2 regions of the Pseudoalteromonas sp. Ld20 genome follow, and region 2 is predicted to be linked to the other one. Evidence: predicted binding sites of a transcription regulator. Region 2 holds the regulator's gene; the other holds the start of a gene.
What was found. Region 2 encodes sigma-54, which starts transcription at its own class of promoters, with help from an activator protein. Its sites were predicted from a motif close to GTTGGCACGNNNNTNGNNT; they were not measured.
Positions count from the first base shown of each region.

Region 1 (6,742 bases), on a different contig from region 2:
AAGGTGAAGAGTTCACTTTAGATGCTGATGAACTTTTAGCTATTTGCATCCAACACGAGCTTGATCACTTAATTGGTAAGTTATTCATTGATTACTTATCCCCGTTAAAGCGTCAACGTATTCGTAAAAAACTTGAAAAAGAAGCCAAGCTTGCAGCGCAATAAGTACCTTAGAATTAATTAGGAAGTTCAGTGACACAACCATTACGCATTATTTTTGCCGGTACGCCCGATTTTGCTGCGCGCCATTTACAAGCTCTTATCGATTCAGAGCATCAAATTGTTGGCGTATACAGCCAACCTGATCGCCCTGCTGGTCGCGGAAAAAAACTCAAAGCCAGTGAAGTAAAAGAACTTGCGCTGGCGCATGAATTACCTGTTTTTCAACCGGCCTCATTAAAAAGTGACGACGCACTCACTGAACTAAACAACCTTAATGCCGACATTATGATTGTTGTTGCATATGGACTGCTGTTACCTAAAGCTATTTTAGATGCACCTCGCTTAGGCTGCTTAAACGTACATGGTTCAATTTTGCCACGCTGGCGCGGTGCTGCACCAATACAGCGTGCTATTTGGGCCGGGGATACTGAGACTGGCGTCACTATTATGCAAATGGATGAAGGCCTAGATACCGGCGACATGCTGCATATTAGCCGTTGCCCTATTGATGCGACTGAGACCAGTGCCAGCCTATACAATAAGCTTGCTGATTTAGGCCCAAGCGCACTTATCAACACCATCACTCAATTGGCTAATGGTGAAATTACACCACAAGTACAAGATGATGAACTGGCTAACTATGCTAAAAAGCTCTCTAAAGAAGAGGCAAACATTGATTGGACAATGGACGCTGCACAGATTGAACGTAACATTCGTTCATTCAATCCGTGGCCAGTGTGTTTTACCCAAATGGGCGAAAACACTGTAAAAGTATACCAAGCCAATGTTGTTGAACAAACAGGCCCTACAGGCACTGTTTTACAAAGCGATAAACACGGCATTGTGATTGCCTGTGGCACTAACGCACTTAATATCACGCAAGTACAACCACAAGGCAAAAAGCCAATGGCCATTACTGACTTTTTAAACGGCCGAGCAGACTGGGTAACTCCTGGTACAATATTAGGCGAAAACAATGAGTAAAGCTCCCAACATACGCGCGCTTGCCGCCGAAACTTTATATAACGTCGTAGATAAAGGCGCATCTCTAAATCAAGAGCTGCCTTTTGCAAGCCAAGGTTTACCCCCTAAAGATAAAGCCTTATTACAGCAAATTTGTTACGGTGTACTGCGTTATTTGCCAAGCTTAGAGAATTATTGCCAGCATTTAGTAGAACAACCTCTCAAGGGAAAGCGCCGTATATTCCAGTTTTTGCTGTATGTTGGCATTTACCAACTACAACATATGCGTGTTCCACCTCATGCAGCTATCAGTGAAACAGTAAATGCTTTAGAGCAGCTAAGAGCTCTGGGTCTAAAAGGTTTGATCAACGCTATATTACGCAGCTTTCAGCGCCAGCAAGAAGAGCTAGAAGAAAAAGCCAAACAAATTCCGGTCTGTTTATACAACCACCCAAACTGGTTTATCAAACAAGTTACCGAAGCGTACCCTGACTCTTGGCAAGCACTGTTAGAAGCCAACCAACAGCAAGCACCAATGTGGTTACGTGTTAATCAAGCGCAATATAACACAGCTGAATATAGCGAGATGCTTACAGCCAATGATATCGCACACACGTTAAATGCTGACTTTCCTGATGGCATTAAGCTAGATAAACCACGAGATGTTTTCTCATTACCCGAATTCGACACCGGCGCATGTTCAGTACAAGATGCTGCAGCACAGTTAGCGGCACGCTTTTTAGATCCAAAAGCTGAAGAGCACATTTTAGATGCATGTGCTGCCCCTGGTGGTAAAACATGTCATATTTTAGAGCTTGCTGATGCCGACGTACTTGCTCTTGATTGCGACGAAACACGCCTTGAGCGCGTAAAACAAAACCTTGTCCGTATTGGTCTAGGTGCTGATTTACAATGTGCTGATGCTTCTCAACCACACAAATGGTGGGACGAACAACAGTTTGATCGCATTTTATTAGATGTCCCTTGCTCTGCAACAGGCGTGATCCGCCGCCACCCTGACATAAAATGGTTGCGCCGTGCCTCTGATATCAATGATCTTGCAACATTACAAGGTGATATTCTAAATAACATTTGGCCGTTACTTAAGCCCGGTGGTACCTTAATTTATGCAACGTGCTCGGTATTACCACAAGAAAACCAATTACAAGTTGCTAAGTTTTTAACAAACAACAATGACGTTGAGCATATTCCGCTACATGATAACGACACGCCAGCAAACCCAGGTCTGCAATTGCTGCCCGGTGAAAGCGACGGTTTCTATTATGCCAAACTTGTAAAAAAACACTCATAAGAAGCTCAAGTAAACCATGAAAATAATCATACTCGGTGCTGGACAAGTAGGCGGAACGCTCGCTGAAAACCTCGTAGGTGAACAAAACGAAATCACGGTTGTTGATATTGATGGCAACCGTTTACGTGAGTTGCAAGATAAGTACGACCTGCAAGGTGTGACAGGACACAGTGCACACCCAGACGTACTACGCCGCGCCGGTGCGGAAGACGCCGATATGATAATAGCAGTGACCAGTTCAGATGAAGTGAACATGGTCGCTTGCCAAGTTGCTTACAGTATATTTAAAACGCCCACTAAAATTGCACGTATTCGCTCAGAGCAATACCTAAAGTACCGTGAAAAGTTATTTCAAAATGATGATTTACCGGTTGATCACTACATTGCACCCGAGCAATTGGTCACCAAGTATATTCGTCGCTTGATTGACTACCCAGGGGCTTTACAGGTTTTGCAGTTTGGTGATGGCATGCTCTCGTTAGTGGCTGTTAAAGCATACTACGGTGGCTTATTGGTTGGTTATGCGCTATCAGCCTTAAAAGAGCATATTCCTAACGTTGAAACGCGTGTTGCTGCCATTTATCGCCAAGGTAAAGCGATAAAGCCTCTCGGCACCACCGTTATTGAAGCTGATGATGAAGTATTCTTCCTCGCTGCAACTAAGCACATTCGAGCAGTAATGAATGAGCTACAGAAGCTCGAGCGTTCATACAAAAAAATTATGATCGCAGGTGGCGGTAATATCGGTGCAGGGCTTGCCCGTTCACTTGAAAAAAATCACAGTGTAAAGTTACTCGAACGCAGTAAAGAGCGTGCCGAGCAGCTGTCTGAAATGCTCGATAACACCGTGGTGTTTTGTGGGGATGCATCCGATCAAGAGCTGCTATCGGAAGAGCACATAGAACAAGTTGATGTGTTTATTGCGGTGACTAATGACGATGAAGCAAACATCATGTCGGCCATGCTTGCCAAACGCATGGGTGCACAAAAAACCATGGTGCTTATTCAGCGCGGTGCGTATGTTGATTTAGTGCAAGGTGGTGAAATTGATATTGCTATTTCACCGCAGCAAGCAACTATTTCAGCGCTGCTTACTCATGTTCGCCGTGGTGACATTGTAAATGTGTATTCTTTACGTAAAGGTGCGGCAGAAGCGATTGAGGCTGTTGCCCATGGCGACGAAAACACATCAAAGGTTGTAGGGCGTGCAATTGCTGATATCAAGCTTCCTGCAGGGACTACTATTGGTGCAATCGTTCGTAACGATGATGTATTAATTGCGCACGACGACACGGTTATTCACTCTGGTGATCACGTTATCATGTTTTTAATTGATAAAAAGCATATCAACGTCGTTGAAAAACTATTCCAAGTAAGTGCGATTTTCTTATAAGAAAATATGCTTTATATACCGGTTCAATTAAAAAAGCAGCTTAAGTTAAGCTGCTTTTTACGTATATGAAGTGAAGTGTTCATTTTATTTTCCGCTAAGGAAAGCTTATTGTGCCTTGGCGAATTCTTCTTTTGATAACTCACCGTTTTGATCAGTATCTAAGTCTGCAAATATCTCTACAAGGCGTGTATTTACCGATGCCTCTTCTTTGGAAATAGCACCATTACCATCGGTATCAAATGATTCAAAGGTAACCGCAGCAAATGCTGCTGATGAAGCTGCAAGGGCCAAAATAGCAAATGTTGTATTAATATGTTTCATCGTTTTATTCCTCATAAATAAAAAGTAGTATTTTTACTTTTCATTATATTGGTATCGAAAATCTCTTTAAGAAATCACTTTATAAAAATTAAGCTTTTGCAAACTCTTCTACAGAAAGCTCACCATTCCCATCGGTATCTAGTTCAGAGAATAAGCTCATTAGCTCTGCATCCACTGATGCTTCGCTTTGGCTGATTGCGCCACTGCCATCAACATCTAACGTGTCAAAGTCGGTTGCAGCGAATGCTGCTGAAGATGATGCTAATGCGATAAGTGCTAATGTTTTATTTAATGTATTCATCGTTATATTCCTTCAATATTTATGTTTACGAACGCTATATAAACTACCGAGGGCAATCTCATTTCGTTCAATACAAGCTAACTATTACAACTTCGGTGCCAACTCTAAATAGTTATTTAAAATCATGATGTTGATAGTTAAAAAGGAAGAATAAAAAGGTTTAACCACTCTTTTTTGTGGCCAATTAGCAACAAGTCACTTTACATAAAAATTAAATAAATAATAATCAATGGTTTAGGTTTTTAATAAATGACACAGTTTTATCTTTCATACGCTTTTTTAGCTCACTTTTAGAGTGTCTAAAATCGTATTGCAACTGAATAGCCATAGTTTAAAAAATAAACCTGTAAAACAACAAGCTTAAGCCTTTGATTTTAATTGATTTAAAAATATATTTTAACAGAAAAGAAAATAACGGAGCTGGTTTTTGCTTAAAAGTGTGGTTTGTTGCCATTGTGCGAAATCACAATGGCAAAGCGGTTAAATTTTGCTTATAACCGAGTGTCTCTAAAATAAACAATGTCAGTGACTATTTTAGTTTTTACTGAGTTGGCAATAAAACACAATTCATGCGCTTGGTGATGAAAAGATTCCAGTTGCTCAAAGCTCAACGCTTGCCCCTCTGACGGTGTTACCTTCGGCTTTAATGTAACCAGTTTCATAGCGACTTTACCCGCATCGTCTTTTTCCATCACGCCGACAGCATTATCAATATAACTATCAATTTTAATTTTATGTTTTGCAGCAATAGATAAAAAGAACAACATATGGCAGCTCGACAACGAAGCGATAAATGCCTCCTCTGGATCGACATTTTCAGCAACCGAATACGGTAGTGGCACTATATGCGGAGAAGATGATGCCGCCACGCTTAGACCACCATCAAACTCCCACTGATGAGATCGACTGTATTTGTTATCTATAAACAATTCATCTGCTTTACGCGTCCAGTCAATTTTCACTAGATACTCTGACATTTCAATTCCTCTTATTTAGATCACCCACGAAAATGCACTTAGCCACAATAGCTGAATACCATAAGATACACGCTGATAAACCCCTGCGTGCTTTCTTGCCTTAAACGCTTTAGCCAACAACACTAAAAAGTAAATTGTAAATCCGGCCGACACCGCTGAAAACCACCGAAAAATAACCGACACACTCTCACTAAAAACCACCAGCAACGGCGCAATTAGCAATGAAAGTAACATAATAAAACCAGCCCAAGAGTGGATATTACAACTCACAGTTGGCGTTTTTATATAAGGATCTGCATCCATAGGGAAATAACCAGCCACCCAAGTTCCTATACCATGAACAATGACTAGCCAAGCAACTAGATTAATGAGAATAGATGCATCATCAAATGCAAGAACATGCCAGCCAAATAGGCAAAAAAGTATGCCTAGTGGGTAATTGTTTATAAGGGGAGATAATTTTTCTGTAGGGCTACCAGTGGCACCAAGCTCACTGCAAAATTGTTTTCTATGACTGTAATTTGGGTAAAACCGACCAGCCACATAAACACCTACCACAATCCATATACTGGCTATAATTGCGGCGTACGAAGAAATTAGCGATAACATTATTCACCTCCATGTATGAATTAACGCCTTGATAATAAACTTATTTTCAAAACATGTATACCCAAGCCACCTCAATATGCGAGCGTCGCTTTTAAACTAACCCTCTGGGCGTTTCATAGGCGCTTACTCTCTACGTTGTTACTTCTTAAAAGGGACGACCATTATTGCAAAGTAACGCCTTGATATTAAGCCCCTGTGGAACGCTGAATTCTGCATCTTGAGGTGGTTTGGGTATAAACGTTCGATAAACAAACAAAAAAGCAGCCAGGAGGGTGGCTGCTTTAGAGTAAAATGATCAGGGAAGAATCAATTTTAAAAAATCATATTATGCTTTAGAGAACTCTTCTTTTGATAACTCACCGTTTTGGTCAATATCAAGCTCTGTAAATTTCCCCATAAGTTCGGCATCAACTGATGCTTCGCTTTGGCTTATTGCGCCATTGCCATCAACATCTAGCGTGTCAAAGTCGGTTGCAGCGAATGCTACTGAAGACGATGCTAGTGCGATAAGTGCTAATGCTTTATTTAATGTGTTCATAATTAATATTCCTTCAATGTACTATCAAAAAATTGGTTTCAATACTGGTTAAAGCCGTCCTTGCTATCCTTTATCATAGGTTCCTTTCCCATTTAGGTTGTCTTTGGCAACTCAGGATAAACTAAGTATTCAGGTATTAAGCTTGTGAAAACTCTTCTTTTGATAAC
Region 1 is NZ_JBISHB010000047.1:46,369-53,110, reverse strand. Features, by position in the region: gene def (peptide deformylase) at 1-164, shown strand, start outside; gene fmt (methionyl-tRNA formyltransferase) at 192-1,145, shown strand; gene rsmB (16S rRNA (cytosine(967)-C(5))-methyltransferase RsmB) at 1,138-2,436, shown strand; gene trkA (Trk system potassium transporter TrkA) at 2,453-3,829, shown strand; gene ACJJVX_RS21365 (EF-hand domain-containing protein) at 3,935-4,150, opposite strand; gene ACJJVX_RS21360 (EF-hand domain-containing protein) at 4,239-4,451, opposite strand; gene ACJJVX_RS21355 (OsmC family protein) at 4,943-5,428, opposite strand; gene ACJJVX_RS21350 (DUF998 domain-containing protein) at 5,444-6,037, opposite strand; gene ACJJVX_RS21345 (calmodulin) at 6,363-6,575, opposite strand; gene ACJJVX_RS21340 (calmodulin) at 6,712-6,742, opposite strand, start outside.
Region 1: ACJJVX_RS21360 (EF-hand domain-containing protein) is a predicted target of sigma-54. The motif match lies at 4,536-4,554, and genes of this name have one in related genera.

Region 2 (6,742 bases):
GCTGAAGATGTACGTGATGTAGTTGATAATTTAACTATTATCGCAGAGTGATTTTAGTTAGAAACGCCCAGCTAGGCTGGGCTTTCTACTCTTATAACAAGGAGTGTAAACAATGGATTTAATACGTATTTTATTATCGGTTTTAATTCCGCCTTTAGGTGTGTTTTTACAAGTTGGTCTAGGTGCACAATTTTGGATTAATATTTTATTAACGCTATTAGGTTATTTTCCAGGCCTAATACATGCAATATACATTATTGCGAAACGTTAAATTTATTAGTTAGCGACAAGGAATGAACAGCAAGGACGGTAGCATATTCAAACCATTTCAAAATATGAGTTTCTGTATCTTGAGGTTGTTTGGGTATATAAAGCGTAGCAGGAGATCTTTATGGAAAAGGTAGCGCAACACAATCAGGAAGAAAAAACACGTCTCCCAAAAGCGTTATGGACAGCGCAACAGTGGAAGCGAGTTATTGATATGACCCAAGGAATGAACAAATAATCAAGTTGATTAGTTAAGGATAATAAAAACTACAAGGATTGGCTCAGGAGTTAAAAGGAGATTTATATTTATACGGACATTTTTGGAACTGCCTATTTCAGGTATGTGTTTGCACAAGGATCAAAAAGGATTTTAGCTAGGATGGTTACATTCAAATTATAAGTGCATGCTATTTATTAATAGAGAGCATGCACTTATGACCCACCAGAATTCTTCAGTATTAACTTACGTCCCAAATTTTAAGAAAATCCGCGCGAGGTAAACTCCCGCCTACTGTTACCAGCAATGCAAGTATGATTAACTCAGGTGTTTAAATTTGCGTAGGTATGCTTTTAGACGAGCAGCCAGGTTGCGGTTCCTAAGAATGCGAATATGCCGACAATGTCTGTAACGGTTGTCAGTACTACGCTACCAGCAAGGGCGGGATCTATTTTCATTCTTTTCAAGATCAGTGGGATACTTGCACCAGCGATGCCCGCAGCAACTAGGTTCATAAACATTGCAAATGCGAGTACGCCACCAAGTTTAAAGTCCCACTGCCAAATTGCGACTACACCTGCTATCAGAATTGACCAAACAATACCGTTAATCGCGCCAATAGCGAGTTCTTTCATAAGTAAGAAACGTTGGTTAGTTTGGTTTATATGACCAACGGCAATACCACGTATTACAAGTGTTAATGTTTGGCTACCCGCAACGCCACCCATTGAAGGCACTATGCCATTCAATACAGCAAGGATAGGTAGGATTGCTAAGGTGTTTTCAAAAAAGCTGGCAACAATAGCCGCCATAAGTGCTGTTAATAAGTTAACTCCCAGCCAAATAGAGCGTTTTTTAGAGCTTTTTAATACGGGAGCAAAGGTGTCTTCTTCATCATCAAGACCCGCCAAGCTTAACAGGCTATGCTCGGCGTCTTCTCGGATAACGTCAACGATATCATCGATTGTAATACGACCAAGTAGATGGTCGTTATCATCAACAACAGGTGCTGATATCCAGTTATGGCGCTCAAATAGTTGGGCTACTTCCGTTTCATCCATTGAAATAGGAATGGACTCACAATCTTCATCCATAAAATCACGAATGATCTTATCCGGCGAATTAGTCAATAATGTGGTTAGTGACATGGCACCTATAAAGCAGTTGTTTTTATCAACGACATAAAGGTCATCGGTGCCCTCTGGTAGTTCACCTCTTAAGCGTAAATAACGAAGTACCACGTCGATAGTGACATCTGGACGAATGGTCACGGTATCTGTATTCATCAGCGCACCAGCAGAGCGCTCTTGATATGAAAGAGCTTGCGTTGCGCGTTCTCTGTCTTGGCTATCCATTGCGCTAACAACGTCTTGATAAACTGTGTCAGGCAGGCTTCTTAGCACTTCACCTAAATCATCATGCCCCATGTCTTCAGTGGCCGCAGCAATATGCTCCGGTTCCATTTGGGCGATAATACCTAAACGAACATCTTCTGAGAGTTCTTCGAGTACGTCACCTTGAACATCAGGGTCAACTAGTTGCCATAGTTGGGTACGAGTTTTATGGGGGGATGACTCAAGCAGTAATGCGGTGTCACATGGAGCTGTTTTTGCCAACATACGCCTAACTTGAACAAACTGACCACTGTTAAGTGACTTTGTCACTTGTTTTAGTTGTTGTAGTGGGTAATCTTGTTCAAAAGCTTCAGGCATTGGCGTCCTTAAATAATTAATACACTTTTAGGGTAGGGTAGACTTCGATAATTAAGCAGGCTGATTGTTATAACCAACATGCTTATTCAGTTTATCGCAATTTGTAAAGCGATACTACGAGCTATTCTTGCTCGTTAAATTTCTGTGCAATAAGTTGTCCTATTGCCGCTAGTGCGGGTTCTGCATCGGGGCCTTCGCACACTACTTTTACTTCTTTTCCTTGGCTACTTTCAAGTAACATTAAGCCTAATACGCTATCTCCAGCGGCTTCTTTGTTATCTTGATGAAGCGTAATACTGGCATCGAACTGCACGGCTAGTTGCGCTAATACACTGGCTGCACGGGCGTGTAAACCAAGCTTATTTTCTATTAAAAATGTATCTTCTAAACGCATTGGTTTCTCTTCGTTTATTCTTGTTCGCGATGGCGAATCTTCACATTACTATGGCTCATTGCAAAGCTTTCGCCAATGGTTTGTGCTAAATACACTGAACGATGTTGTCCACCGGTACAGCCGATTGCAATTGTTAAGTAGCTACGATTATTGCGTTCAAGGTGTGGTAACCATGTTTGCATAAAAGTTTGAATTTGCCATGTGAATTTTTGCACTATGCTGTGACTCGCTAAATAATCTTTTACCGGTTGATCAAGCCCTGTTAGTGGCTTTAATTCAGGTTCCCAGTGTGGGTTTGGTAAAAAGCGCGCATCAAATACATAATCAGCTCCCTTAGGAATGCCATGCTTAAAACCAAATGACTCAAATGTAATGATCAGTTTTTTATCTTTTTTGCCTAAGATTTTTTCGCGAATTGATTCAGCCAGCTGGTGGACACTTAAATCGGTTGTATCAAGAATAAAGTCGGCGCGGGTAATGAGTACATCTAATAGCACTTTTTCTTGTTTAATGGCTAAATCAAGTGGCAGTGAATCTAAAGAAAGTGGGTGTAAACGGCGTGTTTCAGAAAAGCGCTTAATGAGCGTTTGGTCGTCACTGTCTAGATAAAATAGAGTTGGGTTTGCAAACCCCGGAAGATACTCAAGAATATCATTAAACTCTTGCTGTTCTTTGGGTAAGTTACGCACATCAATACTGACGGCAATCTTATCGTAGTTATCAGATACACTACGCACTAACGACGGTAATAAGTTTACAGGGATATTATCAACACAATAATAGCCAAGGTCTTCTAATACACGCAAAGCGACAGATTTACCTGACCCTGAGCGCCCACTGATGATAATTAATTCCATGTAAACTCTCCTTCTTTTAACTACGACTGTTCAACAATTACTTGATATAGATCTTGGTCTGTTTTTGCGCTACGTATTTGTTTACAAAACTCTTTGTCGTTGAGTTTATCAGCAATTGTAGCCAACGTCTTTAAATGAAGTTCACTGTCACCGTCAGGTACGATGAGTGCAACAAAAATATCGACGGGGCGATTATCAATGGCATCAAAATTGATTGGTTGTTCGCTTACTAAAATTAAAGCGAGTGGTTCTTGTGCGCCACTCATGCGACCATGCGGGATCGCGATACCACGGCCAATACCTGTACTACCTAATTTTTCTCTATTTAATAGAGCACTCAATATGTCTTGTTGTGATAAGTGAGGAAGCCGTTCATGAGCCAATTGGCTGATAAATTCGAGGATACGTTTTTTGCTATTAAAAAGGACCGCAGCTTTACTGCAGTCCTGACAAGTAAGTGAACTTAGTTTCATAGTGTTAGTGTCGAGCGTGCTTCTCTTTGTGTTTGATAACTTGACGGTCGAGTTTATCGATGAGCCCGTCAATCGCGGCATACATGTCCTGGTGCTGCGTTGAGGCAAATAGCTCTGCGCCACTGACATGTAATGTTGCTTCTGCTTTTTGGTTGAGCTTTTCTACGTCAAGAATAACATGGACATTGTTGATGTGATCAAAATGCCTCTCAAGCTTCGCAAACTTATTGTTTACATAGTCTCTTAATGAATCAGTAATTTCTACGTGACGACCAGTTAAATTTAGTTGCATAAGCATTTTCCTTCTTGTGGTTTTACGCCTTAAATCAAGCTTTTACGTTGATTTGACGGTGGAATAGCTAGCGATTCACGGTACTTTGCTATTGTTCGTCTAGCTACTTTGATACCTTGCTCTGCCAATATATCTGCAATTTTACTATCACTCAATGGTTTAGCTGAGTTTTCTGCTGCAATCAATTTTTTTATGAGTGCACGAATTGCTGTCGATGAGCATTCTCCGCCATTTTCGGTACTGACATGGCTTGAGAAAAAATACTTTAACTCAAAAATACCACGTGGTGTATGCATGTACTTCTGGGTTGTTACCCGGGAGATTGTTGATTCATGCATTTCAACCATTTCAGCAACATCGTTTAATACCATAGGTCGCATAGCCTCGGGGCCATGCTCAAAAAAACCTTGCTGCTGTTTAACAATGCAGTTAGTTACTTTGAGTAATGTGTCATTACGACTTTCTAGGCTTTTTATAAACCATTTAGCTTCTTGTAAATGAGAGCGAATAAATTGGCTGTCAGTGCTCGATTTTACTGAGCGCGACATCGCCGCATATTGGCTGTTAACTCTAATTTTTGGCATGCTATCTGGGTTGAGCTCTACCACCCAGCGGCCTTTAATTTTTTTCACTGACACGTCGGGAATAACGTACTCTGACTCTTCTCGAACTATGGTATCCGCAGGCTTTGGATTAAGGCTGTGGATGAGTGTCATTACTTCTTTTAGTTCATCTTCCTTTAGCTTAGTCTTTTTCATCAAAGTACGATAGTCGCGACTAGCTAATAAATCGATATGATCAGTTAAAATCATTTTTGTTTCGGCAATCCAAGGCGTTGCAGGATCAAATTGATTTAGCTGAATACATAAACATTCAGGTAGGCTGCGTGCAGCAATACCGACCGGATCAAATAACTGAATACGCTTTAATACCGCTTGAACTTCATCAAGTTCAATTTCTTCTTCGTTATTACCTTTGTTTAGGCTTTCAGCAATGTCTTCACAGCTTAGTGTAAGAATACCTGAGTCATCAACCGCTTCGACAATGGCTATCGCGATAGCTTCGTCAGTCGGACTAAAATGAGTCAGCTGTAGTTGCCACATAAGGTGATCGTGGAGGGTTTCAGATGAAGCGCCTTGATAAATAGATTCATCTTCAGGCATTGGCCCTGATGAAGAGCTTGGTGCGGCGCTCATGTATTCATCCCATGTAACATCCATCGCCATTTCGTCGCTTACGGTATCTTTTGCTAGCGCTTCACTGCTTTCTTGTTCGTATTCACTTGGCGTGTCATCAGCTGAGGCACTGACAGTTTGATCATCAGTATCTTGTTTTTGTTCGTTCTTACCACCTGATTCATCACCAAAGTCATTTTCATCGACCTCAAGTAATGGATTGCTATCTAGTGCTTCTTGGATCTCTTGTTGAAGATCTAATGTGCTCAACTGTAACAAACGAATAGCTTGTTGTAGCTGTGGTGTCATTGTAAGTTGCTGGCCCATGCGCAGCTGGAGTGATTGCCTCATGTATCTCTAACAATCCTTTTATTGTTGTCATAATTAAGTCTAGCAGAACCTTAGCCGGGCGTGGCTTTATAGCCTAAATTGCTCACCCAAATAAACGTCGCGGACTGTTTGGTCGGCAAGTACATGCTCAGGAGTGCCTGATGCAATTAACTCCCCATGAGAAACTATGTAGGCTTTTTCACAAACATCAAGGGTTTCTCGTACATTGTGGTCGGTAATAAGTACGCCTATCCCACGGTTTTTAAGATGTTCAATAATCTTCTTTATATCTAACACCGAAATAGGATCAACGCCAGCAAAAGGCTCATCTAACAGAATAAATTTAGGGTTTGCGGCTAAAGCGCGAGCAATTTCAACGCGACGGCGTTCACCACCAGATAATGCCATACCTTGACTATCGCGGATGTGCTGAATGCTAAATTCATCAAGTAAGCCATCAAGCGCTTCTTCACGAGCTTGTTTATTTAGCTCTTTACGGGTTTCGAGTATCGCCATCAGGTTTTGGTAAACGGTCAGTTTGCGAAATATCGAAGATTCTTGCGGTAAATAGCCAATCCCTAAACGTGCACGGCTGTGCATTGGTAATAAGGTGATGTCGTTATCATCTATGCTTATTTTACCTTTGTCGCTTGGCACTAATCCTACAATCATGTAAAAAGTGGTGGTTTTGCCTGCGCCATTAGGGCCAAGTAAGCCAACAATGCTACCAGCGCTGACTTCTAAGCCTACATTTTTTACGACTTGGCGGCCTTTATAACTTTTTGCTAAAAACTCAGCTTTTAATGTGCTCATGGCTGACCTTTTTCGTTATCTTTTTTAGTGTTTACTGGGACTAATATTGTATGCACTCGTTCGTCTGAATTTTCATCTTTTTCAGCGCTAATTAATTGTTGGTCCATGTCGTATGTAATACTTTTGGCATTAATCTTTTGACCTGCTTGAGTGACTTGGGCGTTACCGATTAAAGTTAAATAGCGTTTATCAACATCGTAACGAACCTCATT
Region 2 is NZ_JBISHB010000043.1:373,347-380,088, reverse strand. Features, by position in the region: gene ACJJVX_RS18865 (BON domain-containing protein) at 1-51, shown strand, start outside; gene ACJJVX_RS18860 (YqaE/Pmp3 family membrane protein) at 113-271, shown strand; gene mgtE (magnesium transporter) at 838-2,196, opposite strand; gene ACJJVX_RS18850 (HPr family phosphocarrier protein) at 2,318-2,590, opposite strand; gene rapZ (RNase adapter RapZ) at 2,605-3,447, opposite strand; gene ACJJVX_RS18840 (PTS sugar transporter subunit IIA) at 3,468-3,920, opposite strand; gene hpf (ribosome hibernation promoting factor) at 3,925-4,212, opposite strand; gene ACJJVX_RS18830 (RNA polymerase factor sigma-54) at 4,242-5,738, opposite strand; gene lptB (LPS export ABC transporter ATP-binding protein) at 5,805-6,530, opposite strand; gene lptA (lipopolysaccharide transport periplasmic protein LptA) at 6,527-6,742, opposite strand, start outside.